One region of the Microbacterium sp. MEC084 genome, then DNA from elsewhere that is predicted to be linked to it. Evidence: predicted binding sites of a transcription regulator. Region 1 holds the regulator's gene; the other holds the start of a gene.
What was found. Region 1 encodes HrcA, which represses chaperone genes, less so after heat shock. Its sites were predicted from a motif close to TTNGCACTCGNNNNNNNCGAGTGCNAA; they were not measured.

Region 1 (6,145 bases):
CGTGCGCGAGGCCGGTCGCCGTCCCCGTGTACGACGACGAGAGCACGCTCATGCTCGTGTGCACCGCCGTGGCGGGCGAATGCGTGGTGCGGGTGCTCCCGCCCGAGGATGCCGGGTGACCGCGCTCTGCATCACGCGCCGGCGGTGGGAACCGTGGCGGTCCCCGCGTCGCGCTCGCGCAGGGCCCCGCCGCCCTGGCGGCCCAGGCTCAGCTGCTTCAGGACGGCGACGACGCCGCCGATGAGCACGAGGAACCCCCACACGGCGCCGACCACCGCGGTGATGAGCGCGGCGAGCGCGTCGGCGATGCTCACCACGATCCCCGGGACGACCGAGTGCAGCACCATCGTCAGGAGCGTGAGGAGAAGGACCAGCAGCAGGAAGAACACCATCCGCTTGCTGCCGAGCATGCGCGGCTGCGCCACGATGAGGAATGCGACGGCGGCGAGCTGCAGTACCAGGGCCGCCCCCAGGATCGCCGCCGACGCGCCGACATCGAAGAACCCGAACACCGCGAGGTAGGCGAGCGTGCCGAAGGGGGCCGCCAGGAACAGCGCCACCATCGTGGTGAGGGCGGCGAAGGCGAGCAGGGCCAGCAGCACGCCGGCGACCGCGGCGCCGAGGCCGCCCACGAGGCTCGCGATGCCGTTCACGAGCGCGCCCGCGCGGTGCCCGATCAGCAGCGGCAGGGCCATGAGCCCCACCATCAGCAGCGTCAGCGCGAGCGGCAGCGCCAGGAACGGGATGCCGAGGCCCGGCGGGTCCTCGGCCTCCGCTCCGAACGCGCCGTCCTCGGCGATGGCCGCGACGTCGCCCGCGTCCACCCCCTCGGGCAGCGACGCGCCCGGCTGGGCGAGCGCCGCGATGCGCTCGCCCAGGGGTGGCGGCGACACGACGACCCCCGCGCCGACGCAGGCGAGCACCGCCAGCAGGATCGCCGCGACGGCGACCCACAGCGCCCACCTGCGCAGGCTGTCCACGGGGCGCCGCGCGATCTCTCAGAGTGCCAGCAGGATGCCGCCGGCCACGAGGCCGACGACGAGGATGCCCGCCGCGACGTACCAGGCCCAGTCGGGCGGCACGAACTTTCCGCCGTACGAGGGCTGGAGCGACGCGTGCGGCGTCGCGGTGGCGCCCGCGATGAAGGCGACCGCGACGGCGGCGAGGAAGGCGACGCCGATGACGATGAAGCCGGCCTCGGAGCGCATGATCCCGACGACGACGGCGGTGACGCCCGCCGCGACGCCCAGGATGTAGCCCGCGATCGTGAGCACGAGCTTGACGGTGGGATTGCCGGTGATGCCGTTCAGCGTGGTGTTCATGCTCTGAGGAGCCCGCGCCGCGCCCCGCTGATACCCGCCGTGTGCGCCGGAGACGCGCGGCGCTCGCAGCGCCTTCGGCGTCATCCGGGTGGATCCTCGCTAGAATTGGCACTCAGAACGAGCGAGTGCCAGGCGACGTCGGGGAGGTGCGGCATGGTCACGGAACGTGGGCTGAAGGTGCTCCGCGCCATCGTGCAGGACTACGTCGACACGCACGAGCCGGTGGGCAGCAAGTCGATCGTCGAGCGCCACGCGTTCGGCGTCTCCGCGGCCACCATCCGCAACGACATGGCGCTGCTCGAGGACGAGGAGCTGATCACCGCTCCCCACACCTCGTCGGGCCGCGTGCCGACCGACAAGGGCTACCGCGTCTTCGTCGACCACCTGGCCGAGCTGCGGCCGCTGTCCCAGGCGCAGCGCTCGGCCATCTCGACGTTCCTGGCCGACCCCTCGGACCTGGACGACCTGCTGTCGCGCACCGTGCGCGTGCTCACGCAGCTGACGGGTCAGGTCGCGCTCGTGCAGTACCCGTCCTTCGCGTCCGCGAACGTCACGCACGTGGAGCTGGTGCGGCTCGGCGACATCCGGATGCTCGTGATCATCGTGACCGACACGGGCCGGGTCTCGCAGCGCCTCACGGCGACGCCGGGCGGTGTGCACGAGGACGACGTCGCGGTGCTGCGCGCGCAGCTCGCGTCGCTCGTCACGGGGCGCTCGGTGCGCGACGCGTCCGAGCGGATCGAGGCGCTGCGGGCCGCGGCGCCGGCGGACCGCGGCCGCCGCGACGACGCGCTGCTGTCGCTCGCGGCCGTCGTGGGCGAGGAGCTCGACGAGTTCCGCCAGAACCGACTCGTGATGGCCGGGGCGGCGACCCTCGCCAAGCGCGAGCAGGACTTCCGCGGCAGCATCCACCCGCTGCTCGAGGCGATCGAGGAGCAGGTCACGCTGCTGCGGCTGATGTCGGAGATGGTCGCGGACGAGCACGGCCTGTCGGCGAGCATCGGCCGCGAGAACGACGAGTTCGGGCTGCCCGAGGCGTCGATCATCGCGAGCGACTACGACGCGGGCGTGGGCCGCGCGCGCGTGGGGCTGATGGGCCCGACGCGCATGGACTACCCCAGCAACCTGTCGGCGGCCCGCGCGGTGGCGCGGTACCTGTCGCGGCTGCTGGACGAGGACGAGGGCCGCCGCTAGGCGGCGCCGATTTCATCACGCGGGAGCGCGCGGCAGACGGCGCGCGACCATGAAAGGCGAGTGTGGCTGACCACTACGAGGTGCTCGGGGTGTCGCGCGAGGCGACGTCCGACGAGATCAGGAAGGCGTATCGCAAGCTGGCGCGCCAGCTGCATCCCGACGTCAACCCCAGCGAGGACGCCGCGGAGCGCTTCAAGCTCGTGACGCACGCGTACGAGGTGCTGAGCGACGACGAGAAGCGCCGCCGCTACGACATGGGCGGCGACGAGAGCCCGTTCGGAGGCGCGGGCGGGTTCGGCGGCTTCAGCGACATCTTCGAGACGTTCTTCGGCGCGGGCGCCGGCGGCGGCCGCGCGGGACGCCCCCGGTCGCGCCGCGAGCGCGGCCAGGACGCGCTCGTGCGCGTCACGCTCGATCTCGGCGACGTCGTCTTCGGCGCGCACCGGGACCTCGAGGTCGACACGGCCGTGCTGTGCGAGACGTGCCAGGGCTCGTGCTGCCAGCCGGGCACGGGCCTGGCGCGCTGCGAGATCTGCGGCGGCTCGGGCTTCATCCAGCGCCAGGTGCGCAGCCTCCTCGGCAACGTCGTGACGCAGCAGCCGTGCGGCGCGTGCCAGGGCTACGGCACGACCATCCCCGACCCGTGCACGACCTGCCACGGCCAGGGCCGGGTGCGCTCGCGCCGCACGGTGTCGGTCGACATCCCGGCCGGCGTCGAGACCGGCCTGCGCCTGCAGCTGCCCGGCTCGGGCGAGGTCGGCCCGGCGGGCGGCCCCAACGGCGACCTCTACATCGAGGTCCAGGTGTCGCCGCACCCGGTCTTCAGCCGCGACGGCGACGACCTGCTGGCGACGCTCGAGGTGTCGATGACCGACGCCATCCTGGGCACCACCACGACGATCGAGGCGCTGGACGGCCCGGTCGACCTCGAGCTGCGGCCCGGCATCCAGGCCGGCGAGGTGCTGACGGTCAAGAACCGCGGCATCACGGGGCTCCGGTCCTCGCAGCGCGGCGACCTGCGGGTCGGCATCCACGTCGTCACGCCGACGCGACTGGACGCCAAGGAGCGGGCGCTGGTGGAGGAGCTCGCGAAGCGCACCAAGGCGCCGAAGCCGCGCCTGGCGGAGTTCCAGCAGGGCCTGTTCTCCAAGCTGCGCGACCGGTTCCGGGGCTGACGCGTGGCCCTGCACTTCATAGACGAGACAGCCGGGGCCGCCCGCGTCGGCGACGCGGTCACGCTGACGGGCGCCGAGGCGCATCACGCCGCCGCCGTGCGCCGCGTGCGCGTCGGCGAGGCGGTCACCGTGACGGACGGCCGGGGCGCGTGGCTCGAGGGCGAGGCCGAGAGCGTCGAGCCGCGCGAGGTCGTCGTCCGGATCACCGCCCGCCGCGACGAGGACGCGCCGCGGCCGCGCCTCGTGCTGGCGCAGGCCCTGGCGAAGGGGGACCGCGACGAGCTCGCGGTCCAGGCCGCGACCGAGCTGGGCGCCGACGAGATCGTGCCGTGGCAGGCCGCCCGCAGCGTGTCGCGCTGGGAGGGGCCCAAGGCCGAGAAGGGGCGCGTCCGCTGGGCCGCCATCGTGCGCGAGGCGGCCAAGCAGGCCCACCGCGCGTGGCTGCCGGAGGTCGTGCCGGTCGCGACGACCGCGGCCCTCGCGGCGCGCGCGGCCGGCGAGCGCGTCCTGGTCCTCGAGCCCACCGCCGAGACCCCTCTGACGGCGGTGGATCTCGGAGACGCCGCATCCATCGTGCTCGTGGTCGGTCCCGAGGGCGGCATCTCCCCGGAGGAGCTGGACCGCCTGGAGACCGCCGGCGCCGTGCGCGTCCGGCTCGGCGACACGGTGCTGCGCACGTCCACCGCCGGGCCCGCGGCGCTCGCGCTCGTGAACGCGCGCCTGGGCCGCTGGTGACCCGCGACGCGGGTCAAGCCCCCGGGTCGGGTGAGGGGCGCGCGCATAGACTGAGGTCCATGAGCGATCCCTCGATCTTCACCCGCATCCTGCAGGGCGACATCCCCGGCGAGATCGTGGCCGAGACCGAGCGGGTCTTCGCCATCAAGGACATCGCGCCGCAGGCGCCGCTGCACCTGCTGGTGATCCCGAAGACGCAGGAGTACCGCGACGTCGCGGAGCTCGCCGCGGGGGACCCCGAGCTGCTGGCCGAGATGGTGTCCGTGGCGAAGGGCCTCGCATCCGAGCACGCCGACGGCGACTTCCGTCTGCTGTTCAACTCCGGATCGGGCGCGGGCCAGACCGTGTTCCACGTCCATGCGCACGTGCTCGCGGGCGGCCTGGGAGAGAGAAGCCTCGTCGGTGAGTGAGCTTCACACGGAGACCGTGACCGCCGACGGAGTCGCGATGGTGCAGCTGCTCGGCCCGCAGGACCGCCTGCTCCGGATGGTCGAGAGCGCGCACCCGGATGTCGACGTCCACGTGCGCGGCAATGAGATCACGCTGCGCGGGGCGGAGGGCGACGTGCGCGCGGCGCGCGCGCTGGTCGACGAGCTGCTCCAGATGACCAAGGCCGGGCATGCGCTCGGCGAGGCCGACGTGGCGAGCTCGGCGCGCATGATGCGCGACGAGTCCGGCCCGCGGCCGAGCGAGGTCATGGGCGAGGCGATCCTGTCGAGCCGCGGCAAGACCATCCGGCCCAAGACCGTGGGTCAGAAGGACTACATCGACGCGATCGATCAGAACACGATCGTGTTCGGGATCGGCCCCGCCGGAACGGGCAAGACCTACCTGGCGATGGCGAAGGCCGTGCAGGCGCTGCAGCGGCGCGAGGTCGACCGGATGATCCTGACCCGCCCGGCGGTCGAGGCGGGCGAGCGGCTCGGCTTCCTGCCCGGCACGCTCACCGACAAGATCGACCCGTACCTGCGCCCGCTGTACGACGCGCTCAACGAGATGATGGACCCCGAGCTCGTGCCCAAGCTCATGGCGACGGGCACGATCGAGGTCGCGCCGCTGGCGTACATGCGCGGCCGCACGCTCAACAACTCGTTCGTCGTGCTCGACGAGGCGCAGAACACCACGCCCGAGCAGATGAAGATGTTCCTGACGCGTCTCGGCTTCGGCACCAAGATGGTCGTCACGGGCGACATCACACAGGTCGACCTGCCGCAGGGCGCGTCGGGCCTGCGCCTCGTGACGCGCGTGCTGGAGGGGATCGACGACATCCACTTCGCGCGCCTGACGAGCGACGACGTGGTGCGGCACTCGCTGGTGGGCCGCATCGTGGACGCGTACAGCGAGTACGACGAGCGCCGCCTCGCGGCGCGTCACGAGCGCGACGAGGCCGCGGAGTTCGCCAACCGGGCCGAGCGACGCGCCGCGAACTTCCCGAAGGCCTCGCGGGCGACCGGCCCCCGAGACCGCACGCCCAAGCGAGGACGATCGTGATCGACATCAACAACGAGTCCGCCGTCGAGATCGACGAGTCGGTGCTGCTGCGCCTCACGCAGGAGAACCTGGCCGCGCTGCACGTGTCGCCCGACGCGGACGTGGCGATCGTCCTGGTGGACGAGGGTGCCATGGAGCAGCTGCACCTGCAGTGGATGGACGAGCCGGGCCCGACCGACGTGCTGAGCTTCCCGATGGACGAGCTGCGCCCGGGCACCGAGGACCAGC
Region 2 (7,363 bases), on a different contig from region 1:
GTGCTCTCCAAGCGCGACAGCCCCTGGACCATCGCGCTGTGGGGGCAGATCGGAGCGCTCCTCGCGGCGGGCGCCGCTGCGCTCGCGATCGGCGGCGCCCCGGCTCCGGTCGACCTCGCGTGGGCCGCGCTGGCCGGCACCGGATCCGCCCTCGGCACCGCGTTCCTCTACCGCGGGCTCGCGGCGGGCCGGATGAGCGTGGTCGCGCCGATCTCGGCCGTCGTCAGCGCGGCCGTGCCCGTGGTGGCCGGCGTCGCCGGCGGCGAGCGGCCCGCGCCGCTCGTGTGGGGCGGCATCGCGGTCGGGCTCGTCGCGATCTGGCTCGTCGCGCGGGTGCCCCCGGCGCACGCTGCGTCTCGGACCGGCACCGCCGCGTCGATCCGGGACGGCGTCCTCGCCGGCCTCGGATTCGGCACGGCCTTCGCGGCGATCGGCCAGTTCCGGGAGGAGGCGGGACTCTGGCCCAACGCGCTCGCGATGCTCGTCGCGGTCGTCGTGCTCGCGGCCGGCGTCCTTCTCGTGCGGGCGGGGATCGCGCTGCCTTCGCGCCGCGCGGGGCTCGCGCTGCTCCCCGGAGTGCTCGGCGCCACGGCGCTGACCTTCTTCCTGTTCGCGACCCAGCACGGCCTGCTGACCGTGGTCTCGGTCATCTCGGCGCTCTACCCGGCCGCGACCGTGATCCTCGCCGCGCTCGTCCTGCGCGAGCGCATCCACCGCGGCCAGGCGGTCGGCCTCGCGGCGTGCGCGGTCGCCGTCGCGCTTGTCGCCGCCGGCTGATCCGCCTCAGGACAGCCGCAGGAACCCGTCCACGATCAGCTCCCGCACGCGCGGCAGCAGCTCGGCCCGCAGCGCCGCGCCGTCGACCTCGAGCAGGTCCGCGATCGCCGCGATCAGCGGGCCCACCGGCAGGTCGCCGTCGCACGCGCCCACCAGGGCGGCGAGCCCCGGGTCGGCCTGCAGCGCACGGCCGAACCCGCCGCCCTGCCGCAGCTCGATCACCTGCGGATCCGCGACGCCCGGCAGGTGATGCCGCGCCTCCGTGACGTCCGGGGCGGTGCGGAGCGTGGCCTCGGCGAGCGCGTCGTCGTCCATCGCGACGAGCCGGTCGTGCGCGGCGAGGGCCTCCGCGAGGTGGATGCCGAGGCCGCCCTCCGACGGGATCGGCTGGGGCACGCGCTCGTATCGCGCGAGGGTCGGCTCATCCGCCGCCCGTCGCAGCAGCACGTACCCGAAGCCGATCGCGCTCACGCCGCGCTCGGCGAAGTCGTCCAGCCAGGCGCCCAGCAGCGCGTCGTGCCGCGCGGAGCCCGGCACCGTCCCGCCGTCGCGGATCCACATCTCCGCGTACTGGATGGGATCGAGCTGCTCGCGCTCGACGACCCAGGCGTCCAGCGGGACATCCGACGACTCGATCCACGCGCGCACGCGGTCGAGCCCGTCGACGCCGCCGCGGGTCTCCCAGTTGCCCAGCAGCTGGGCGACGCCGCCGGGCTCGAGGACGGCGCCGACGCCGGCGATCACCTTCTCGACCAGCGCATCCCCGACCATCCCGCCGTCGCGGTACTCGTAGTCCGGCACGCCCAGGGCGCGCGGCGTGATCACGAACGGCGGATTGGAGACGACCCGGTCGAACGTCTCGCCCGCGACCGGATCGATGAGGCTGCCGTGCCGGGTCTCCACCCGACCGCCCTCGGCGTTGAGCAGCGCGTTCAGGCGCGCGAACGCGAGCGCGCGCTCGGAGAGGTCCGTCGCGACCGCGGAGTCGGCGTACCGCAGGGCGCGCAGCGCCTGCACGCCGCACCCGGTGCCGAGGTCGAGCACGCGCCGCGCGGGCGTCGGCAGCTGCAGGCCGGCCAGCGTGAGCGAGGCCCCGCCGACGCCGAGCACGTGGTCCTCGGCGAGCGCCCCGCCGCCGATCGCGAGCTCGTCCAGGTCGCTCGCGAACCACCACTCGCCCGCTCCCTCGCTGTCGAGGTACGACTGGGGCCGGACGATCGCGCGCGGCTCGACCGCATCGCCCGCGACCTCGGCCAGGCCGAGCGACTGGAGGCCGCGGGCGCCGAGGCGCGGCAGCGCCGCATCCACCGCCGGCAAGGGCTGCGCGATGCCGAGCACCAGCAGCCGTCCGAGCGTCGCGAGCGCATCCGACCTGCCGCCGAGCGCGCGCAGCGCCGGGACCCTCAGGCCGCGCCCGATCGCGTCGTCGGCCTCGACGCCCCACGCGGCGCGCAGCGCCTCCGAGCGGAAGCGCGCGGCCGCCAGGTCGCTGGCGAGCGCGGAGCACAGGGCGGCATCGGGGTTCGGGGTCACGGTCCCATTCAACCCCGTGCCGTGTCTCAGTTCCGCGCGGAATCGCCCCCGGATTCCGCGCCGAACTGAGACATGGAAGGGGCAGAAAACGGATCTTGCACTCTCACCCCGAGAGTGCTAAAACGGAATTGAGTCCTCATGACTCAGGTCTGAATCGCCACGAGCAGACAGGAGGAGGAATCACGATGGCGATGTTCTTCGACCCGTTCCGTGAGTTCGACCGCGTGGCCGAGCAGCTGTTCGACCGGCAGGGTCCGCGGCTGATGCCGATGGACCTGTACCGCGACGGCGACCACTACGTCCTGAGCGCCGACCTGCCGGGCATCGACCCGGGCAGCGTCGACATCGACGTGGACGGCCAGCTGCTCACCATCCGCGCCGAGCGAACCGCCCGCAGCGCCGAGGGCGTGAAGTGGATCACCCGCGAGCGCGCCACGGGCTCGTACCTGCGCCAGCTCAACCTGGGGCAGGGCATCGACACGGCCGGAATCTCGGCGACCTACGACAACGGCGTGCTGAGCGTGCTCATCCCGATCAGCGAGAAGGCCAAGCCGCGCAAGATCGAGGTCCAGCGCTCCATGACCGCGTCGCAGGACGTCACGCCCGAGCTGACGGCGTAGCCCGCGCAGACGAGGAGGGACCCGGCCGGCGGCCGGGTCCCTCCTCGCGTGCCGGGGGCGTCAGACGTCGCGGCGTGCACCCTCCGAGGGCACGACCGTGAAGGCATGGGGAGCGGCGAAGCCGCGGTCCGCGAACGCGGCTGCCGCGGCCTCGGCCACGGCGTCGACGCGCGCCTCGTCCACGAGCGCGATCGCCGCTCCGCCGAAGCCGCCGCCCGTCATGCGGGCGCCGACCGCGCCCTCGGCGAGCGCGGTCTCCACGGCCGTGTCGAGCTCGGGCACCGAGATCTGGAAGTCGTCCCGCATCGAGACGTGCGAGGCGACCAGCAGGTCGCCGATGGCGCGCGGCCCCTGAGCGCGCAGAGTCTCGACCGTGTCGAGCACGCGCTGGTTCTCGGTGACGATGTGCCGGATGCGGCGGAACGTCACGTCGTCGAGGAGCTCGCGCGCGCGATCCAGGTCCGCGACGGTGACGTCGCGCAGCGCGGGCACGCCCATGGCGGCCGCGCCCCGCTCGCACGCCTCGCGGCGCTCGCGGTAGCCGCCGGTCGAGTGCGAGTGCTTGACACGCGTGTCGATCACGAGGAGCGAGAGCCCCTCGCGCGCGAAGCCGAGGTCGACCGACTGGGTCTCGAGGCTGCGGCAGTCGAGGAACGTCGCGGCGTCCGCGCGGCCCATGATCGACGAGACCTGGTCCATGATCCCGGTGGGGGCGCCGACCGCCTCGTTCTCGGCGCGGCGCCCGACGCGCGCCATGTCGAGGGGCGCGAGGCCGAGGCCCCACAGCTCGTCGAGCGCCGAGGCCACGGCGCCCTCGATCGCCGCCGACGACGACAGTCCGGCGCCGATCGGGACATCCGACGCGATCGCGATGTCGACGCCCGGCACGTCCGCCGCGGCGCGCCCGGATGCGGCGAGCGCGGCCCAGGCCACGCCCAGCGCGTACGCGGCCCACTCGGGCACGACGCCGCCCGTCACCGCGTGACCGGCGGGGCCGTCGAACGTCGCGGCGAGCTCGGCGACGGGCAGCTCGACCGGCTGCTCGGCGAACGTCGACACCACGCGGACCACGCCGTCGCCGCGCGTGGCCGCGGCGGCGTAGGTGCGGTGCTGGATCGCGAAGGGCAGCACGAAGCCCTCGTTGTAGTCGGTGTGCTCGCCGATCAGGTTCGCGCGGCCGGCCGACGACCACACGCCGGCGGCGGGGGATCCGGCGACCCGGGCGAAGAGCTCCTGAGCCTGGACGAGGGCGGTCACGCGCCGACCCCCGCGGCCTGGTCGGCCTCGGCGATCGCGATGCGCAGGCGCTCCGCGGACTGCTCGGGCGGCACGTCGCCGATCCACGCGCCCATCGCGGCCTCCGAGCCCGCGAGGAACTTGAGCTTGTCGGCCGCGCGACGCGGCGACGTGAGCTGCAGGTGCAGGCGGGCGCTGTCGCGGCCGACCTCGACCGGTGCCTGGTGCCACGCCGCGATGTACGGGGTCGGCGTCGTGTACAGGGCGTCGACACCGCGCAGCAGGCGCAGGTAGAGCGGCGCGAGCTCGTCGCGCTCCTCGGCCGTGAGCTCGGCGAAGTCGGCCGCGTGGCGGCGCGGCGCGAGGTGCACCTCGACGGGCCAGCGCGCGGCGAACGGCACGTAGCCGATCCAGTGCTCGCCCTCGAGGACGACGCGGGGTCCCGCCGACTCGAACTCGATGATGCGGTCGAACAGGTCCGCGCCCTCGCGCTCGATCGACGCCAGCAGCAGCTGCGTGCGCGGCGTGACGTAGGGGTAGGCGTAGATCTGGCCGTGCGGGTGCTGCAGCGTGACGCCGATCTCTTCGCCGCGGTTCTCGAACACGAACACCTGTCGCACGCCGGGCAGCGCCGACAGCGCGGCCGTGCGGTCGGCCCAGGCCTCGATCACGGTGCGCGCGCGCGTGACCGACTGCGTGCCGAACGAGCCGGTGCGCTCCGGGCTGAAGCACACGACCTCGCAGCGGCCGACCGAGGTGCGCGAACGGCCGAGGCCGGGGGCGTTCAGGTCGTCCAGGCCGCGCGGAGCGTCCTCCGCCGCGGGAGCGTCGCCGAACGCCTCGTCCAGCGCGGGGCCGAAGGAGGGCGAGCGGTTCTCGAACACCGCGACGTCGTACGACGACGGCAGTTCCGACGGGTTCGTCGGCGTCTGGGGCGCCAGCGGGTCCAGGTCGGCCGGGGGCAGGTGCGCGCGGTTCTGGCGCGCGGCCGCCACCGAGATCCAGTCGCCGGTCAGCACGTCCCGGCGCATGGTCGCCGTCGCGGGGCGCGGGTCGAGCTCGCGCTCGTCGACGCGGCGCTCGGGCGGCAGGGTCGTGCCGGGGTCGTCGTAGTAGATCAGCTCGCGGCCGTCGGCGAGGCGGGCCGGGCGGCGCACGACGCCGGCGCCCAGCTCCGTCGCGGGCAGGTCGGGGGTGTGCGTCATGGGGATCCTTCGGGAGATGCGGCGCATGTTGACGTCAACATGCATGATAGAGGCAGAACGCCGAGAGGCGGTACACGAGGTTTCGATCGAAGGAGAGCAGGATGGCGCGCAGCGTGTCGGCCGCCGACGTCGCGCGGCTCGCGGGCGTCTCGGGGCAGACGGTGTCCCGCGTGGCCAACGGCGCCGCCAACGTGGACCCCACCACCCGCGCGCGGGTCGAGGCCGCCATGGCCGAGCTCGGCTACCGCCCCAACCGGGCCGCCCGCGCGCTGCGCACCGGCCGCACGCGCACGATCGGCGTCCTCGTCCGCACCCTCGCCACGGTCGGCAACGCCCGCGTGCTCGAGGCCGTGGTCGCGGCCGGGGCCGCGCGCGACCACGCCGTGCTGGTCCTGACCCTCGCGGACGACACACCCGGATCGGCGCAGGCGGCGTTCGCCGCGCTGTCGGATCACCGCGTCGACGGCGCGATCGCGCTCAACGAGGCGACGCCGACCGTGCGGGCCGCCGGTGCCGCCGCCTTCCCGCTGGTCGCCGTCGACTCGGCCCCGGCGCCCAGCCTGATCGCGATCGAGTCGGACCACGCCGGGGGAGCGGCCGCCGCCGTCGCCCGCCTCCGGGATGCGGGTCACGCCACGGTGCACCACCTCGCGGGCCCCGCGGGCTCGTATGCCGCGGACGAGCGAGAACGCGGCTGGCGCGAGGCGCTCGGCGCCCCGGCACCCGAGCCGCTCCGCGGCGACTGGTCGGCGCGCTCCGGCTACGAGCGCGGTGTCGCGCTGGCCGCCGACCCCGAGGTCACCGCCGTGTTCGCCGGGAACGACCAGATGGCGCTGGGCCTGCTGCGGGCGCTGCGCGAGGCCGGCCGCCCGGATGTCGCGGTGATCGGCTTCGACGACGTGGTCGACGCGGCCGACTACCAGCCGCCGCTCACCACGGTCGCGCAGGACTTCGACGCACTCGGCGACGCCGCCGTCGCCCTGCTGATCGACCGGCTCGAGGGCCGTCCCGTGCCCGAGCGCACCGTCATCCCGACCCGCCTGGTGGCGCGCGCGAGCGGCTGAGGCCCGACCGCCTCGCCGAGTCGCGGCGCATCCGGGATGCACACAGGCGCCTCCGTAGAATCGAGAGGATCCGCGACCCGGTCCGGCGGCGAGACCCGCCGGCGACATCCGGGATGCGATCCACACGCATATGACGACGGACCTCCCCCGGCGCCAGGCCGCACCCCGCAGACGGCCGCTCGCCCCTCTCCCCGCGGCGGCGTTCGCCGTGCTCCTCGGGCTGGCCTGCGCGGCGCCCGCCCACGCGGCGGTCGAGCCGGACGAGCCGACGGCCGATCTCACGCTCGCGCCCGCCGCGCAGGGATTCCTGCGGCCCGGGGCCTCGCTGACCACGACGCTCACGGTCGAGAACGCCTCGACGGAGCCGATCGAGGGCGCCACCGCGACCCTCTCGATCGGCCGCACGCCCCTCGCGGACCGCACGCAGCTGCGCGCGTGGCTCGACGGGACGACCCAGGGCGTCACGCTGACGCCCGCGGGCACGGCGCCGGCCGAGGACCTCGCCCCCGGGGCGCAGGACACGGTCGGGATCGCCGTTCCCGCCGACCACGAGGCGCTCGAGGGGCTGCGGCCCGGCGTGTACCCGATCCGGGCCCAGCTCGGCGACGCGACGGCCGAGAGCGTGGTCGTGATCGAGGAAGAGACCGAGCCGGTCGGCCTGGTCGTCCCCATCACGGCCGCGCCGCAGTCGTCGGGTCTGCTCGGGGCCGAGCAGCTCGCGGAGCTCACCGCGCCCGAGGGCGCGCTCACCGCCCAGCTCGACGCGGTCGCGGGCACCGAGGCGATCCTCGCGATCGATCCCGCGATCCCGGCGGCGATCCGGGCGCTGCGGGACACGGCACCCGAGAGCGCCGTGGAGTGGCTCGACCGCCTCATGGTCATGCCGAACGACCGCTTCGCGCTGCAGTTCGCGGACGCCGACGTCGCG

Region 2: B5M43_RS11640 (Hsp20/alpha crystallin family protein) is a predicted target of HrcA. The motif match lies at 2,405-2,431, and genes of this name have one in related genera.

The regions. Positions count from the first base shown of each region.
Region 1 covers NZ_MYFP02000016.1:31,535-37,679, forward strand. Annotated here, with positions in the region: gene B5M43_RS12035 (hypothetical protein) at 1-119, shown strand, start outside; gene B5M43_RS12040 (hypothetical protein) at 132-980, opposite strand; gene B5M43_RS12045 (hypothetical protein) at 999-1,322, opposite strand; gene hrcA (heat-inducible transcriptional repressor HrcA) at 1,476-2,516, shown strand; gene dnaJ (molecular chaperone DnaJ) at 2,579-3,691, shown strand; gene B5M43_RS12060 (16S rRNA (uracil(1498)-N(3))-methyltransferase) at 3,695-4,426, shown strand; gene B5M43_RS12065 (HIT domain-containing protein) at 4,486-4,836, shown strand; gene B5M43_RS12070 (PhoH family protein) at 4,874-5,917, shown strand; gene ybeY (rRNA maturation RNase YbeY) at 5,911-6,145, shown strand, end outside.
Region 2 covers NZ_MYFP02000015.1:1,425-8,787, forward strand. Annotated here, with positions in the region: gene B5M43_RS11630 (EamA family transporter) at 1-777, shown strand, start outside; gene B5M43_RS11635 (methyltransferase) at 784-2,310, opposite strand; gene B5M43_RS11640 (Hsp20/alpha crystallin family protein) at 2,496-2,930, shown strand; gene galK (galactokinase) at 2,991-4,187, opposite strand; gene galT (galactose-1-phosphate uridylyltransferase) at 4,184-5,371, opposite strand; gene B5M43_RS11655 (LacI family DNA-binding transcriptional regulator) at 5,473-6,435, shown strand; gene B5M43_RS11660 (DUF6049 family protein) at 6,566-7,363, shown strand, end outside.